DNA from 2 places in the Photobacterium panuliri genome. Region 2 is predicted to be linked to the other one. Evidence: predicted binding sites of a transcription regulator. Region 2 holds the regulator's gene; the other holds the start of a gene.
What was found. Region 2 encodes PurR, which represses purine synthesis genes. Its sites were predicted from a motif close to TNANGNAAACGTTTNCNTNA; they were not measured.
Positions count from the first base shown of each region.

Region 1: ACSF8X_RS06100 (NCS2 family permease) is a predicted target of PurR. The motif match lies at 1,046-1,065, and genes of this name have one in related genera.

Region 1 is NZ_CP197192.1:1,278,551-1,284,870, reverse strand. It holds gene ACSF8X_RS06100 (NCS2 family permease) at 1-962, opposite strand, end outside; gene vcdP (small protein VcdP) at 1,562-1,651, opposite strand; gene ACSF8X_RS06090 (aminoacyl-histidine dipeptidase) at 2,196-3,656, shown strand; gene dinB (DNA polymerase IV) at 3,803-4,891, opposite strand; gene nqrM ((Na+)-NQR maturation NqrM) at 5,094-5,315, opposite strand; gene ACSF8X_RS06075 (FAD:protein FMN transferase) at 5,326-6,318, opposite strand.
Region 2 is NZ_CP197192.1:1,844,284-1,856,417, reverse strand. It holds gene eutS (ethanolamine utilization microcompartment protein EutS) at 1-140, opposite strand, end outside; gene ACSF8X_RS08630 (hypothetical protein) at 475-639, opposite strand; gene ACSF8X_RS08625 (hypothetical protein) at 814-1,209, opposite strand; gene hutZ (heme utilization protein HutZ) at 1,412-1,969, opposite strand; gene hutX (heme utilization cystosolic carrier protein HutX) at 1,997-2,518, opposite strand; gene hutW (heme anaerobic degradation radical SAM methyltransferase ChuW/HutW) at 2,580-3,932, opposite strand; gene ACSF8X_RS08605 (energy transducer TonB) at 4,351-5,085, shown strand; gene ACSF8X_RS08600 (MotA/TolQ/ExbB proton channel family protein) at 5,088-5,777, shown strand; gene ACSF8X_RS08595 (ExbD/TolR family protein) at 5,774-6,196, shown strand; gene ACSF8X_RS08590 (heme/hemin ABC transporter substrate-binding protein) at 6,193-7,029, shown strand; gene ACSF8X_RS08585 (FecCD family ABC transporter permease) at 7,063-8,100, shown strand; gene ACSF8X_RS08580 (heme ABC transporter ATP-binding protein) at 8,097-8,888, shown strand; gene purR (HTH-type transcriptional repressor PurR) at 9,214-10,218, shown strand; cyclic di-GMP riboswitch class I at 10,423-10,528, shown strand; gene ACSF8X_RS08570 (TfoX/Sxy family DNA transformation protein) at 10,654-11,244, shown strand; gene ACSF8X_RS08565 (hypothetical protein) at 11,772-12,134, shown strand, end outside.

The DNA of each region.
Region 1 (6,320 bases), 570 kb from region 2:
ACCGCCGTCAGACCCGTTCGTCCACCAACAGCAACGCCCGATACACTCTCGACAAATGACGTTGTGTTTGACGTACCCAGTACCGCACCCACCGAGGTCGCAGTACTGTCAGCCAGCAGCGCGCGATTCAAACGAGGCAGCTTGCCGTCTTTGTCAATCAGCTCGGCCTTAGTCGCAACACCAACCAAAGTGCCTGCCGTGTCAAACAGATCGACGAACAAGAAAGCAAATACCACAGAAACCAGACCCACTTCCATTGCACCGGAAAAATCCATCTGCATGAAGGTTGGCGCAATGCTCGGCGGCATAGAGACGATACCACCGTACTGGACGTTGCCCGTCACGACACCGATCGCGGTCACCGCCAAGATTGCAATCAAAACCGCCGCCTTATAGCCGCGGTGAACAAGGGCGATGGTCAGGAAAAAGCCCAGCGCAGCCATGGCCGCCGGGAAACTAGTAAAATCACCCACCTGCACCAGGGTCGCCGGATTATCGACAACAATACCCGAGCTTTGCAGAGCAATAAACGCAAGAAACAAACCGATACCGGCAGAGATCCCCGTCCTCAGGGCATGAGGGATCGCATTGATGATCCACTCCCTAACCTTCAGCACGCTCAATGCAATAAAACACAAGCCAGACAGGAAAACAGCGGCTAATGCCACCTGCCAGGTGTATCCCATCCCCAATACAACGCCATAAGTGAAAAAGGCATTCAAACCCATGCCCGGAGCCTGTGCTACCGGATAGTTGGCAACAAAGCCCATGATGAAACAGCCCACCATTGCCGCTACACAGGTTGCAACAAATACTGCGCCCTGATCCATCCCTGTCTGCGAAAGCATCGTCGGGTTAACAAAGATAATGTAGGCCATAGTCAGGAAGGTCGTTAAACCCGCTAACAGCTCAGTTCGTACATCAGTACCGTTTTCTTTGAGTTTGAATAGTTTCTCAAGCATTGCTCTCGATTCCTTGGAGATGGTTACGCCGCTAAGTGTGCACAGCCTTGCTCTTCACTCATCCCAGCAAGGCTGCCGCCGAAAATAGAAAACGTTTGCGTCATCTATTTTTGGGGGGCGATTATATGCGCCTTGCTCACTGATTTCCAGAAAATAAGGAAATTATCACTAGAGATGTGCAACAACCGCATAAAAAAACATCCATTACTTAACGCTTTTAAATTTAATTATTAAAAATCAACGGATTAACATCTTATTATCATGTGCAACAATTGAACAATCAAAATTTATCTCTGTTACGCAAACGATAATATTCCATTTATAAGCATGCTATTTGGCCGCCTACTCATAATGTAATCGAATACATTGCGATGCGTGCAATTGAAGCCCGTAAATACCAGAAAGAAGGGATTGTAGAAATGGGAGCTGGGCGAAAACAAAAAAAAACGCCACTTCAATCAGAAGTGGCGTTAAGAATGTGACGGTTACCGAAAGGCGGTTACCAGAAATTCTCAAAAATATAGGGGGGTGAACAATACAGTTCCATCGTTCTGCTCGGCACCACTCAGGTTGAGTACCCAGCAAAACAAAATTAAAAATTAGTAGCCGAACGAAGTTGGGTACGTGAAGTTACCAGTGTAAACAGCACGGTTATTCCAGAAATTTGCAACAGATTCAAAAATTTTCATTATTATCACCTTGATTAATTAAGCGTTTAAAACACATAAACAATAGTGCTAGGCCGTCTTGGCTTCGACTTAATCTCAGTTCCATGGAGGCGATGTATCGGGCTCGTCCTGAGCATTTTGCTATGTCGTTCGTCTTCGTATCAGAAGATGATCAAACTATAATCTTATCGTAATAAAGTTTCAAGCATTTTCTTTAACTTCATCACACTTTTGCGTTTCATTCTTCATTTCACCCCTATCATTGTAATTTTATTACAGCGTGAGAAATTCAACAACCACAACATTGCAACATCAGATATACCTACTGAGCACATTCAACAAACCAAATGAACACGTAAAACCCGTGCTACCGGGATGAAAAACATCGGCGCGGTCATAAAAACCTGTAACACACCGCTGGGCACAATATTTATCTGTTACGAATTCGTACACGGTGATATGCTTAAGGTTAACTGCGATAGGTAATTGTTCTGCAATATTTAAATTTTTCATCACAATGTACTACCACAATCGCTAATCTACGAAGGTTTATAAGGAGACTGCTGTGTCTGAAATCAGTCAACTAGCGCCACAGCCTGTGTGGCAGTTTTTCGATCAAATCTGCTCTATCCCTCACCCGTCGAAGCATGAAGAAGCACTTGCCCAGCACATCATTGCGTTCGCGAAAAACGAAGGTCTGGATGTTCGCCGCGATACAACAGGCAACGTAATCATCAAAAAACCAGCAACGACAGGTATGGAAAACCGCAAGGGCGTCGTCCTGCAGGCCCACATCGATATGGTGCCGCAGAAGAACGAAGACACAGCTCATGACTTCACGACGGATCCCATCCAGCCATACGTTGACGGCGAGTGGGTTAAAGCCAAGGGCACAACCCTAGGTGCCGATAACGGTATCGGCATGGCAACTTGCCTTGCGGTATTGGCCGCCAAAGATATCGAGCATGGCCCACTGGAGGTTCTGCTGACTATCGATGAAGAAGCCGGTATGACGGGTGCGTTCGGCCTTGAAGCCGGCTGGCTGGAAGGTGATATCCTGCTAAATACCGACTCTGAGCAGGAAGGCGAAGTCTACATGGGCTGTGCTGGCGGAGTTGACGGTGCGATCACCCTAACGACAGCGCGCGAAGCCGTGCCGGCCGATCACCAAGCCGTCAAGCTTGTTATCAAGGGGCTTAAAGGCGGCCACTCTGGCTGTGATATCCATACTGGCCGTGCCAATGCCAATAAATTGCTTGGCCGTTTCCTATTTGGCCATGCCGACGAATTGGGGCTACGTCTGGCCAACATCACCGGCGGTAGCCTACGCAACGCCATCCCACGCGAAGCCAGTGCCATTGTTACCCTGCCGGCGGCCAACGTTGATCAGCTGAACAGCCTATTTGACCACTACCGTGAACTACTGAGCGCTGAGCTGGGTCGTGTTGAGACTGACATCAACCTGTTCACCGAAGCTGCGGATACGCCTGCCGACATTATCACCGCCGAGACCCAAAGCCGTTTCATCAATCTGCTTAATGCCTGCCCTAATGGTGTGATCCGCATGAGCGATGATATTGCCGGTGTGGTAGAGACCTCGCTGAACGTCGGTGTGATCACAACCGATGCAGACAAAATCACCGTGCTTTGCCTGATCCGCTCACTAATTGATTCTGGCCGCAGCAATGTCGAAGGCATGCTGAAAGCCGTTGCTTCACTGGCCGGTGCGAACTGCGAGTTCTCTGGCGCCTACCCAGGCTGGAAGCCGGATGCCGATTCGGAAGTGATGCACCTGTTCCGTGAAACCTATGAGGGAATTTACGGACGCGTACCTAACATCATGGTGATCCACGCTGGTCTTGAGTGCGGCCTGTTCAAAGAGCCTTACCCTGAAATGGATATGATCTCCTTCGGCCCGACAATCAAATTCCCACACTCGCCAGATGAGATGGTCAACATCGAAACCGTTGGTCTGTTCTGGGAGCAGATGGTTGCCATCCTGAAGAATATTCCGGTTAAAGGCTAAGTGCTGCTGCAACAAGGTATATTATATTAAGAGCCCTTCGGGGCTCTTTTTTTATGCCATAGCCCACCTCTAGCTCCCCCCTTTTCAAGTGGAGGGCGGAGGTGGGATCAAAAACCGTCAAACGATAAAAACAAGTAAACGAAAAACTACCAATCAAACGATAGCTGTTGGGCACGGGTGCCGACCTCTAGACCTACACTAATGCCTATCAGGCGAATTTCACGGTCCTGCTGGCGGGTCAATGCTTCCTTGAGCAAACCGACAAACTGCTGCTTGTCGAGGGTTGGCTGAGTATGCTCGACCGTAGTCTGCTGAAAATCGGCAAATTTTATCTTCACCCCTTGCTTGGCAATGCCAAGATCCGGCCTAACCCGCCTCAGGCGATTTTCCAGCTCGGGATAAAGCCGCTCGACAACGTCCCAACATTGCTCATAGCTACTGATATTGCGTGAAAATGTGCGTTCGACCCCTACCGACTTGCGCTCGCGGGACACCACCACCTCGCGTTCATCGATCCCGTGACTACGCGACCACAACGACTGGCCGAATTTGCCAAATTGCTGCAACAACTGATGGCGGTCATAATTTTGAACATCACGCCCGACATACAGCCCTTTTTCATGCAACTTTTGGATAGTGACCTTCCCTACCCCCGGAATTTTTTCCAATTTAAGATCGGCGACAAACGCAGGGATTTCAGCAGGTGTCACGACGAACTGCCCATCGGGCTTATTCATGTCAGAGGCAATTTTGGCAATGAATTTAACCGGTGCAATACCGGCAGAGGCGGTCAGATCCAGCTCTTCGCGGATCACCCGGCGGATGTCCTCAGCGATCAGGGTTGCAGAGCCGTGGTGCATTTCGCAGTCTGTGACATCAAGGTATGCCTCATCCAGCGAGAGCGGCTCGATTTTATCGGTATAGCGTTGGAAAATTTCGCGGATTTGCCCGGAGACTTCTTTGTACACCGCCATGCGACCTGAAACCAACGTCAAGTGCGGGCAGAGCTGCATAGCCTTGGCGGTCGACATAGCCGAACGCACACCATATTTTCGCGCTAAATAGTTACAGGTACTGATCACTCCACGCTGCTCAGAGCGGCCACCGATGGCAATGGGGATATCACGCAACGCCGGGTTATCGCGCATTTCAACCGCCGCAAAGAAGCAATCCATGTCTACATGGATGATCTTTCTCTGTTTTTCTAATTGAGCGCTAGGACGCGAAGACAGCATGCCGACATCACCTGATAACTGGTCGTTTATACAGTGGTATTATAGGCAAAGTAACGGACAAATAAAGGGGGAATAAGGCGTGACAATACAGGATGGCAGAGCGATAGAAAGTGCAAATAACACAAAGCCCGGACTCGCCGGGCTTTGTGGTTGATGACACGCCACACCTAATCGTGACGTGTCTGGCGGTCAGAAAAACTGATCAGATAATCTGGTTCTTCTTCCACTCTTCCTGACGGGCCGCTCGCGCCTCACGCTTTTTACGCGCATCGCACGGCTCAGGGCAGTCACACTCTTTAGCGATGCCGATACCGTCAAGACCACCGCAACTACCACTAACCGTTTTACGCTGGAAAATGTACCCAACGGCCATCGCCGCGATCACCAGCAAAAATACAGCAAAGGTTGTTAGATAAATAGCCATTCAAATGTCTCTATTTCTGTTTCATGTAAGGGACAAAGGCATCGGACGGATACTCTTTGAACCCCTGCTTGGTTTTCACAATCAACAGCACGGCAATCTGCTCTTTGTTGGCCAGAGCCAATGCTTGTTCTTCACCCATCACAGAGAACGCCGTAGCCAGCGCGTCCGCCGTCATGCATGAAGGGCTCAACACAGTGACCGATACCACATGGTTGTCAATTGGCATCCCGGTCTTCGGGTTGATCAGGTGCGAGTAACGCACACCGTCTTGCTCGAAGTAATTGCGATAGTCACCTGATGTTGCCACACCCATGTTGCCAGGTTCAATCACTTCTTGAATTGCGCGGTGACCATCCTCAGTCGGCTTTTCGATCGCGATACGCCAAGGCACGCCCTCTAGATTGTTGCCTTTTAGACGCAACTCACCACCCACTTCGACAAGGTAATTGGCAACGCCTAGCTGATCAAAATAATCGGCAACGACATCAACCCCAAAGCCCTTGGCAATCGACGACAGATCAACGTACAGATCAGGAATATCCTTGATCAGAGTATTGCCCTTGACGCTCAAATGCTCGATACCCACTTCCTTGCGGCGCTCTGCCAACTCGTCCGCCGTCGGGGTTTTCTCCGGACGCGCTTCCGGGCCAAAGCTCCACAAGTTAACGATTGGGCCAACAGTTACATCAAGTGCTCCGTCAGTCAGCTTAGACAGACGCAATGCCTCGGTAACCACCTTGGCTGTATCGGCAGATACTTCAAACGGCTCGCTTGAGCGATGCTGGTTAAATTGGCTGAGCTCGGAATGCTTGCGGTAGGTCGACATCTGGTCGTTAACCAGCTCCAATCGGCGATCAATCTCAGCCTGAAGCTCCGACGCAGACGGCAAGCCTTCCTGCTTAACCAACTTAATCGAATAATAGGTGCCCATCGTCGCACCGTTAAGATGGATGAGCTCACGCTGCTCACTACATGCCGACAGGGCGAATGCCAATACGAGCATCA
Region 2 (12,134 bases):
CCAATAGCACCACGGCTTTCCACGCCGACTCGCTCGCACAACTCCAAAGTAGGATTAGCAACTAAATGTGCCAGTGTAACCTGCTTACCCGGCACAAACTCTTGAATAATACGTTCTTTACCAGAACTTAAATCTAGCATGGGCGTTATTTCTTTAGACTTGTTTTATCCCGAATTTATCGATAAAAATTCAACATGTACGTATTACAAGTCACACTTCCCAATACTAAATGTTTTTCATAACCATAATTTTCAATGAATTATGATCACCATCACCCTATTTAAATAAAAGCAGATTGCAGCACCTAATAATAAACTTATAGAACTCACACATTAATGCAAAATGACAAATAACTCTTATATTATTTAGAGAACCGTAATAATTACGGATCAAAACAAATAATTAACACCGTGTTTAGTGTTAATTATTTTAAAGATAAAAATAAATAGCGGCAATGATGACAATTAATAGTATTTATTCTTCTAGTCGGTCTGACAGGCTTATCCCCATTTGTTCTGCGACCTCTGCCCAATATGGTTCGGCCTCACAAATGCAGCAATCGCACCACGGGGCTATCCCCTCGTGCATACTCATCGGTTGTTTAGTCTCTTCCCGTTTACAATCTGTATCGTGACTCATAACCCCTCCTCGTACGTCAAGGCCAAAGCCTCAACCTTAAAGATAGCCCAGCCCCTGGCGGGCCGCTTCCCCTTGCCCCAATACAAACGATAGGCACAGACAATAACTACAGAGGCAAACGACAGGCACAAAAAAGCCCGGATAATAATCCGGGCTCTTTCTCAATAACCTGACTTACAGGGCGATCGGCTTGTTTTGGCTCAGCAGGCGCATACCTCGGATATGCTGGATAACCCACTTCACAATTGCCAGACAGGCGATAACGACACCCACAACAGGAATACCTTTAAGGAGGGTATCCCATACGCTGCTATGTACCCAGTACTCTGCACCCGCAACCATACCGGTCATGGTTGCAGCCGTTACACCCAGCACGACAAAAAAGGTGAAGAACAAAAAGAACGTGCGGATAATAGTGTAGTAATGCGTGTAACTTACCTCGTCAGTACCTTTGTTAAGCTGGTACGCTGAATAAATCACGGCCACAATACCTGAGAGCAAAAGAGTTACCGGCGTTAGTGCGCTGGCAATGTAAGCAAAGCGAACACCCTGTTTATTATTAGTCGACATAGCTGTGCCTTATATCTTGGAGTAATGCCTTAATTATCACACGGATTTCACGACCTTCAAGCTCCGTAAAAAGAGACGATGATCACGATCAAGGCAATCCGTAATTCACCGTTATAATCCCCTATAACGACGACAGCCCAAGCACAAGGCTTGGGCTGGTTGTTTACAATTACTCCAGATCACTTGAGGATCTAGAGGCAAATCAAAGTTCTTCGCTTGGCGTTGTCACTTCACTGCCATCTTTGATACGGCGGTGCCCCTCTTGCAAGTGGACAAAATCAACCAGATCGTCACCACCGACTTGAAACGCCTGACCGAACCCTTTCACGAACAATCCTTGAGTCGGTTCCAACCGGAAAAGAACAAAGTCTTCCAATCCGCTCAGTCCGTCCACAATCTCGCCAAATCGCATCTTCAATTCAGCAATCGCGGCAAGCCATTTATCCGAGCCGCGCTCGACAACGGCAACATTCGCTTCGAAAGTCAGACGCTTTCGTGCATAGATTGTTTTCGAGGCCGACTCATCTTCTATCATCATCAAAGAGACTTGCGGATTATCGAGCAAATTACGGGCGTGCTTGGCAATCTGGCTGATCAGCACATAGTAGCCATCCTCTAACAGAGCAAAAGGCGCATAGCTCACGTTCGGCTTGCCCTCACCGTCAACCGTGGCTAACTGTAATGTCTGGCAGGCTTGACGAAACTCGGCAATCTCAGGCCCCAAACGGCTCTGCAGGCGCTCTTGCTTTACTGAATTCATGTTGACTTTACTCCAATATTTATTTTTTTATTTCGAAAATACAGTCTTAAGCTGCTTAAATTTTTCGATTTGGTCAGGGAATAGCTTACGCTGCTTGTCGCGCCCTAAATAGACCTTGAACACGCAGTCACCGCCCTTGGCAAAGAAACCGATAAAATAGCTTTCTTGTCCCATGAACGGTTTGCTGACAAGCGTAATATCAGACACCAGATCGAGGCGAAGGTGCCCATGCAGTTCACCGTCCCTCCCCATGAGGTTGTAATAACCACGGGCTTCTTTTCCTTTGGGGAATGGCGCTTTTACTTCAAAAATAGACCCCATTGAATGAACGATCGTGGTTACAGGCCCCCAGCTTGGCAGCTCTTGCAAGATGGCCTGAGCATAAGCTCCCTCCAGATGTTCTACGAGCTCGGCCGGAAACGACAGTACTATCTCGCCCTCAGTAACACCATATTCTTCCGCCAAAGCAACAGCATGCAAGCCCGGATTCTCCGCCAGCTTTGCCGCAACCTTTTGTTTTAATACTTCTTGTGAAATCGTCTCAAACACAGTCACACTCCAGGTACTTCAATGATTCAACTTGCCCTAGGAAAAAAACAAGACAAAAAAACTATGCGGCATGCTGAGCTGCCGTTACAGGCTGCAACACTTGGATCATAGCCTGCGCCAGATTAACCGCCCAAAAACTCCCAGCCAGAGTCAAAGACAGGTACTCCTGATCAAAAACCACTAGACCGTTTTGCTGCCATGCCTTGAACAGCGGCTGGCAATACGCATAAATATCTTTGCCAAAGCGCGCCTTGAGGTGTTCAGCCGAGAGGAAGCCACGATCAAAGCTCGCCTTGATCTCGGCAAACAGCTCTGCCTGTGGCGCTGATTTCATCATCATGGCAATGGGTAGCTCGTTGGACTTTATTGCCGCAATATAAGCATCCAGCGTCCGATGCTGCATAAATCCGTAACCGCCTACATTACCGCCAGCACCAGCCCCTAGCGGCAATACTTCGGCTGATGTTTTCGCCAAACTGTTGTAAATACTTCGCTCCCGATTATCCCGTGCCCAATGGTTAACGCTAAGACGGCGCAGGTGATGGCGGTCCATAAAAGCCACCCCGTATTCAAACATCGAGGCTTTAACAGGTGTCTCGGCTGGCAATGGCAACTTACCTTTCTCAACCAACCCCTGCATCGGCGTTCCCCCCATTTCAATCAGCTGATAGAGGTCAACCCCATGAGCGCCGCTGCTTAGGAAGTCGTCAAGATCTTGCTGCCATACCGTCAAATCCTGATACGGAAGACCAAACAGCAAATCGATAACTATCGGTGCGGCATTCGTAGCACTTAGCGACTGGATACGCGATAGCACATCTTCGCGATCGTCCAAGCGCTTGGCTTTACGGCGTACCTGAGTATCAAAACTCTGCACGCCAAAAGAGAAGCGGTTGAACCCACCCGCAAGGGCCGATTCAAACATACGGTCGTCAAAGCGATTAATCCGCCCCTCAAGGGTAATTTCGCAATCTGTCGTCAATGGGAAATGCGACCGGATCAAGTTGCCAAGCTTCTCAACCTGCTCTGCCGTTAGGTCTGTTGGGGTCCCGCCACCAACATATACCGCCCTGAATGGCGCAGACTGGCTCCATGGCATGGCGGCCTTGCGCTGAATTTCAACTTCTAGTGCAGCAAAATATTCATCGATCAGTTTTTGGCTCGAGGCGTACTGGAAAAAATTGCAATAGGTACATCTCACCCTGCAAAAAGGAATATGGATATACAGACAGCGCTCTTTTTCAGGTGCTTTTTCTGATGACAACACCTGACACGCCAAGGGCTGACGCTCATCAGGGGAAACCATTGCACTCATACCGCCAGCATGGGCTGAACGTTTGTTGCTGAACGCAAAGCGAAGGGGATCGGGTGAATGGATGCCAGTTACGGCTTCGGTGAGCAATGCCTCAGGCATCGTCTCCTGTAGTGATACGAGATATTGTTCCACGGGTTCCTTGAACTGGTTGTCCCAGCCCTCCAGTCGGCATTCGCCAGTTGATGCTTACTTCAAGGCCAGTATCTAATCTCAACCAGAAAGGTGCTTGAATACTCGGCCCTATTCCGTGTTGAGCACGGCAGTGACGTTACATTTTAATTTATTGCTTTTAAGCATTACCGTCCGTTACGCCACGCAACAGATGATAATCACTCTTATTTGCGGCACATCATAAATACCCAAGAACACTATTGCAAATGATAATTGATATTATTTTCATTTCGTGGATAATAAGCCCAATTCTGGGTTCAGCTGCGTTGATGACACGGAACTCAACAACCATTTTCCTCAACGTAGCAATAAGTTAAACGCAAAAATTTGCAAGCTGGATGCGAGCGTGAATACAAAAAGATATGTCATAGCCGGCGCCATTTCGGTCGCCTTTCATGGTGTTTTATTATCCGTTGTCCCTAATACAATGGCCCTTGCTATGCCTATCGGCACAGAAGCCAACAAGGTTTCGCTAAACCTTGTTGCTGTACCAAGCCCGCAACCAAAGCCGACAGCTCAGGTTGAACCTGACGCGCAGCCCCAGCAGGTTCCTGAAAAAGAGGCACCGACTGAACGTAAGAAACTTGTTAAGAAAAAACAGGTAGAAGCGCCAAAGACACCTAAGGCCAAACCACACCCTCCAAAGCCGGTTGAGAAAAAAGTCAAACCGGTTGAGAAACAGCCAAAACCCGTTATTCACAAAAAAACAGTAGAGCCTAAAAACCAATCAGAAAAACACATCGAGGCACCTTCGGTTCCAGCCCAAACCGCAGAGGCGTCATCTGGCGTCAACAATAATCCCCAGCTTGTTAGCAAGCCTACCTTTGCCACCCGCCCTAGTCCGGTCAGCTATCCCAAAATGGCCAAACGACGGGGGATCGAGGGGATGGTGATGGTTGAGGTCTGGATAGATGAAACGGGGAGGCAAATCAAACAAACTCTCGTTCAGTCATCCGGTGCCAACATTCTTGATGACGCCGCTATAAAGGCGATTAAACGCTGGCGTTTTTCATCGCATATCGTCGATGGGCAAGCCATTGCCCACCGCGTCCAAATCCCTGTTCGCTTTGAGTTAAATTAACCATGGAAACCCTAACCAATTTAGAGAACCAGCTCGGCCTTATGACCTGGCCACTTCTGGCATGTTCAGCTCTGACCGTGATGATCCTTCTTGAACGCTTGATACAGGTATTGCTCTGTACCGGAGTTGGCCGCAGCAAAATCAACGCCCTGCTCGCCGCGCAAAACCGCAATGACGAGTCAACACTCGACAACCTCGTCAACCAACTTCAAGGTCAGCGCCCACTGCTCTACAAGGGGGTGGCAATGCTCATCGCCCATCGCCACTTCGCCAAGACGTTGCGCGAAGATGCGGCGGGTATTTGGCTTCAACAAAAACGAAGCCAGCTTCGTTCTGGGCTGAAGCTATTAGCGCTTATTGGCGTGATCAGCCCCTTGCTTGGTTTGCTCGGCACCGTTCTGGGTCTTATCGATATGTTCAAAGGCATCGCTATGAGCAGCGGTTCGGTAACCCCCAATGACCTTGCTGACGGACTCGGTCTTGCCATGCGTACAACGGCCGCAGGCCTGCTGATTGCCTTACCGGCGATCACCGGGGCGCAGCTCTTGGGGCTGTGGGCAGATAAGATAACCGGCAAATTGGAGCATAGCCTCAATCACTGCAATTTATGGCTTGAAGGACTATCGCTAGAGCCGTCTTGCAAATCAGCAGCCTCACCCCTCACATCAGAGACTGTCGAGGCATCACGATGATTAAGACACACCAGAGCGTCATCATTGATGATGAGCTCAAACCTGACTTGACACCCCTTCTCGATATTATTTTTATCGTGATGGTTTTCTTGCTGCTAACAGCAAGCGTCAAGTTGCAATCTCTAGAAGTCGATTTGCCGCAGACAGAAACCGAAATATTGCAATCAACCCAATCGGATCCAATCACAATCAACATCACCGCCAATGCCCCTTATTGGGCACTGCAAGGCAAACCTATTGATGACTGGTCATCGTTCAAGGAACAACTACTGACAGAAGCACGAGCCAACCCGGACAAACCCATTGTCATTGGGGCCGATAAAACAGGATCTGTAGAAAATATGCTGAAATTGCTGGCCTTTCTTCAACAGAACCAGATCAAAGCTACCCAACTTTTAATGGAAGAGGACAAATCATGAAGCGTTTCGCACTCGCAGCCACCCTTCTTGTCGTATCACAGTCAAGCCTGGCTTCAGAGCGTATTATCAGTGCCGGCGCTGCTATTACCGAGCTCATCTATGCCATGCAGGCGCAAAACCAACTTATTGCAGTCGATATCACCAGCAAAGGCCTCATCGATGACAACATTGCTGTACTGGGCTACCACCGCCAACTATCTGCCGAGAATTTAATTGCCCTTGAGCCCACTCTTTTGCTCGGCTCCAACGAAATGGGTCCGTCATCAACACTCGATTTGATCAAACAAGCTGGCATCGGCGTCGATGTCGTCAACGCTGGAGAAACCGTCGATGACCTAATGACACGCATCGACCAAGTTGGTGCCGTGACGGGCAAAAACAACGAAGCCTTGGCACTCAAGAGCAAAGTCTCAAAAACAGTCGCAGCCATAGAGAAAAACCTATCAGGCCAGCATCAACCGAAAAAGGTACTGTTCTTGATGCTCCATGATGGCCGCCCCGCTAACGTAGCCGGCCGAAACACCACAGCAGACACCGTTATTACATTGGCTGGTGCAATAAACCCGGCAGCTGATTCGGTCAGTGCCTACAAACCTATCTCGATGGAAGCGATTGTTGAAATGCAGCCAGACATTATTTTGCTTAGTTCGCGCACCATGCACAGCCTCGGTTCAGTGGATGAGTTGATTAAAAAAATGCCTCTACTTGCGGCTACCCCTGCGGGCCAAAACAAGGCGCTGGCAACCATTGATGGTACCGCTTTAATTGGCGGTCTTGGTCTCAAGAGCCTTAGCGAAGCTGAACGTCTTAACCGCGTTTTTTACCCTAACTAATTATCACCTTGGCATAGGCCAGCAGTACTTACTATGCATTTAAAACGACTATCGGCCGGCATTCTCTTTCCTTCCGGCCTTTGTTTACTCGCGCTTGCCATCATCACCTCAATGGTGGTCGGCCCGATGGCGATATCCTTTTCCGATAGCGTCAAGGCTCTCGCCCCGTGGGATACCAACCTGCCCGCGCACATTGACATTGTTATTCATCAAATCCGCTTGCCAAGAACCCTCTTGGGAATGGCTATTGGCGCGATTTTGGCGTTATGCGGCGCCGTGATGCAGGGGCTTTTTCGTAACCCGCTGGCTGACCCTGGCATAATCGGGGTTTCGGGGGGAGCCAGCCTTGGTGCCGCAATTGCCATCGTCGTTTTTGCTCCCCTTGTCGCCTCATACCCTCTGCTGCTTACACTGGGAACGGTTCCTGTTTTCGCCTTCATAGGCGGCGCGGTAAGCACCTATCTCGTCTATCAATTAGGCACAGATAAAAATGGAACATCCGTTACTGTCATGCTACTTGCAGGTGTGGCCATCGGTGCGCTTTCAGGTGCCGCACTGGGGTTGATGAACTACTTTGCCGATGATCAGGCTCTGCGCGATCTCTCTTTATGGAGTATGGGCTCGCTGGCCGGCGCAACATGGCCGGGGATCGGTCTGGCTTTTGCCACTCTTACCACACTTCTGACGTTATTTTACCGCGATGCGAATGGCATCAACGCCCTATTACTAGGTGAAGCAGAAGCCAAACACCTCGGCATTAATGTGCAACAGCTAAAACGTCGCTTGATTCTTCTGTGTGCGGCAGGTGTCGGTATTGCCGTCTCTCTGACAGGGGTTATTGGCTTTGTCGGCCTTATCGTCCCCCATATTGGGCGAATACTGGCTGGCCCCAACCATAAAACGCTGCTCCCACTATCAGCGCTCATCGGGGCATTAATCCTGCTGGTTGCCGATATGCTTGCACGTATAGCTGCCGCTCCCGCAGAGCTACCCGTCGGCATCATCACCGCTATTCTGGGGGCTCCGTTCTTTATTATCTTGCTAACTCAACAAAAAGGGAGAATGTCATGACGACCCCATCGCCCCATCTCCCAATTGCGATAGATGCCCGTAACTTAAACCTATCACTTGGCGGGAAAACGCTGCTGGAGAACTTTTCCATTCAGCTACGAAGCGGTGAGCTAACCGCCCTGCTCGGGCCTAACGGTGCGGGGAAAAGCTCCTTGCTAAAAGTGCTTTGCGGGGAAATAGAGGCAGGCGGCAAAACGTACTACTTCGATCATCTACGTGAGCAATGGTCACCCAAAACACTGGCTAGGCATCTTGGCGTATTGCCACAACACAGCGGCCTGACTTTTGCCTTTTCCGCACAGGAGGTCGTACAGCTCGGCGGTATGCCACTTGATCTACCCAATACAAAATGCCAGGCCGTTGCAGAAGCATCCATGACACGGGTCGATGTCAACCACCTTGCCCACCGACTTTACCCTAGCCTTTCAGGCGGGGAAAAACAGCGCGTGCATTTTGCTCGGGTATTGACCCAGCTCAGCGAAGCTGGCCATCAATGTATACTGATGCTTGACGAACCGACATCGGCGCTTGATCTTGCCCACCAGCACAATACTTTGCAGGTAGCCAAAGACATGGCCAAATCTGGCGCTGCCGTTGTTGTGGTCATTCATGACCTAAATTTGGCCTCACAGTATGCCGATCGATTGGTGATTATGAACCACGGTCGTATCCAAGCAGATGGAAACGCTGACCAAGTCCTAACCAGTAGCAATATTGAACGTGTCTATGGTTGGCGGGTATCGGTCATGCCCCATCCTGTTTATGGCTATCCCATTGTAATATCATAAGCCTCACGGATAGAAATGATGACCGCCATCAAGATTTTTTCATTTCTTCGATAAGAATTATTGCACTCTTATCCACACTCGGTAAAATGTGAACGCAAGCGATTACACGGTGCAAACTAACAGTGCGTTGCTTGTTACGCTATTCTATACGTCGATCAGAACGACGAGCTATGCCGCCCTTTGTGATGCGGCTTTAGCTGTTTCTACTCGCTGTACTCAATAGAATAGTGAACTGTAATTACAGCAGATGTGGATAAGTTCACTACTCTTTTGGGTAAAGCTTTCAGTTAGGTCCTCTGACCTCTATCTTATTAGAAGAATAACTATGGCAACGATTAAAGATGTTGCGCGTTTGGCTGGTGTTTCAACGACCACCGTCTCTCACGTAATCAACAAAACTCGCTTCGTCGCAGAAGCAACACAGAAAAAAGTCTTGGAAGCCGTTGACGAGCTTAACTATGCACCGAGTGCCGTTGCGCGAAGCTTGAAGTGCAACACAACTCGCACTATCGGTATGCTGGTAACCAAGTCAACCAACCCATTCTTCGCTGAAGTTGTCCACGGCGTTGAAGAGTACTGCTATGGTCAGGGTTACACACTTATCCTTTGTAATACCGAAGGAAACCTCGACAAGCAGCGCGACTATCTGCGAATGCTGGCTGAAAAACGCGTAGATGGCCTGTTGGTCATGTGTTCTGATCTGGACGAAAAACTGCTTGCACTGTTAGAGCGCCAAAAAGATCTACCAATGGTTATCATGGACTGGGGTCCAGAGAGCCCACATACAGATAAGATCCAAGACAATGCAGAACTTGGTGGCTATGTAGCGACTAAATACTTCATTGAGCATGGTCACAAGAAAATTGGTTGCCTGACAGGCCACAGCGAAAAGGCTGCTTGCCGCGATCGCCTTAAAGGTTTCCGCAAGGCAATGAACGAAGCGAATTTGCCTGTCAACGAAGATTGGATTCTGGAAGGTGACTTCGAGTGTGAATCTGCCGTTGTCGCAGCAAATGCCTTAATCGCAATGGAAGAACGTCCAACTGCTATCTTCTGTTTCAACGACATCATGGCGATGGGTCTGATCAGTACCTTCCAACAAGCAGGAATCCGTATACCGGATGATATCTCTATCATTGGTTACGACAATATCGATCTAGCACCTTACTTTTCACCACCATTGACCACAATCCACCAGCCAAAGCGTCGATTGGGCAAAAGTGCTGTTGAGATTTTGATGCATCGCGTAAAAGACAAAGAACATGCACACCAAGTGTTCGAGATGACTCCTGAACTGGTTGAGCGAAAATCAGTGAAGAAACTCAACTAATTACACGTCACACAATCTGATGACAATACAAGAAGCTGGCCTACCATAGGCCGGCTTTTTTTACAATTTTGACCGATACTTATCGAACGAAAATCAAAAATGCGTTGCCTTTATCAGCCATCTGAATGAAAATATGTGACAAGGATCACAAAACCAAAATTGGGAGCAAGTTCAAATTTATCAACTAATGATATTCTTACCAGGTCACGAACAAGGCAAACCTATCGAAAGGTAGGGACGCAAAGCTTCCGGCCTAAGAGCTGAATATATCCCTATTTTTTATTCAACTTAAGGTAGCGGGGTTGCCGATGGATATAGCAATCATCATTTCAGAAAATATTCGCTATTGTCTGACATAACCAGTTGTGTATCTTTGCTATTCTTTCTCCACGCTCTGTTGTTTGGTGACTTCTAACTTATTTACAGAGAAGACACATGGACAAACCAGTACTTAAAGACTCATTACGACTATTCCAATGTTTTGGTAATATCAAATCACGTTCTATGTTTGGTGGTTATGGTATTTTTTCCGGCGAAACGATGTTCGCGCTAGTCGTAAATAATAAACTTCACCTGCGTGCTAATGCTTCTAATGAAACTGGATTCAAAGACGCAGGCTTAGAACCATATATTTATAAAAAGCGTGGCTTTCCTGTTGTTACCAAGCACTATGCCATTCCTGAAGAATGGTGGCAGCAACCAGAAAAAATTCTAGAGCATGCAAAACAATCACTTGAGGCAGCTCAAGTTGATAAAGTCACCAAGACAACCACAGGCCCAGAGCGCATCAAAGATCTACCAAACCTGCGCCTAGCCAACGAGCGTATGCTGAAGAAAGCAGGCATCGCTACCATTGAAGAGCTAAAAAATGCTGGCTCAATCAATGCGTTTAAAGCCCTACAAGCCACACACAGCGGCAGCCTAGCCATCGATATGCTATGGCAACTAGAAGGCGCAATCAGCGGCAGACACTGGACAGTTATTCCACCAGAACGCCGTCAACAACTTTTGAATGACCTAAACTAATTTAGGTATTAATAAACAGAATTTAGAAAGAGACCTTCGGGTCTCTTTTTTTATTTATTCCTATTAATAAAACCATTAAACCCGTTAATAATAATTAAGATTTATTTATATTCCATTAATTATAAATTCCCTTGATGAATTAACCCTGCCATTTATTTATAATCCAGTAATAATTAGGCTGATCGCTGACTTATATATTAAATATATGCACTCATGCGCAATAAGGCGCCGTAATAAAAGTCCCAACACAGGTTCACTAAACTCAGTGGCATAAAAATATAAACAACAGCGTGAGAACGAGGACATTAGACAAAGTCTCAAGAGAAGCAGAACACACCAACCGCCACACCTCGCCTTTTTGCCAGCATGACAAGCAAATCAGAACAAGATCAACATTGATATGACAAATTTTTGTCAGACTCCGTCAAATATTGAATCTCCTCACAAAGCTACTCGCTGATCTTGCTCCATACTTTCTTTCGTTCAGGCCAAGGTTAGAATGAACACAACTGAATCGTGGAGGTAGTATGAGTTATTCCAAACCATTCCCGGGACAAAATGAACGTGTGTTCAAGGATACGTTTGGTAAATGGCCACGCCTAATGCGCTGGCTGGTCCTGATCAGTCTTTTCCCCCCAATGCTAACCCTCTTCCTCGTACAGCAGGATTACACGTCGATCACAGCTCTTAGAGATGCGGTTACCTGGACCCTGCTCAGTAACAGTTCCCTTCTACTGTGGGGCATCTTGCTGCGCATACGAGCGAGGAAGTACTGGTATCGAAACTACCATATCGGTAAAACCATGCTGTTGGCTTTCGTGCCCATCGCTGTTTGCGGCTATTTGCTGATTGCAGAGGCCGTGCCAAAACATATGGTTACCAATAACCAA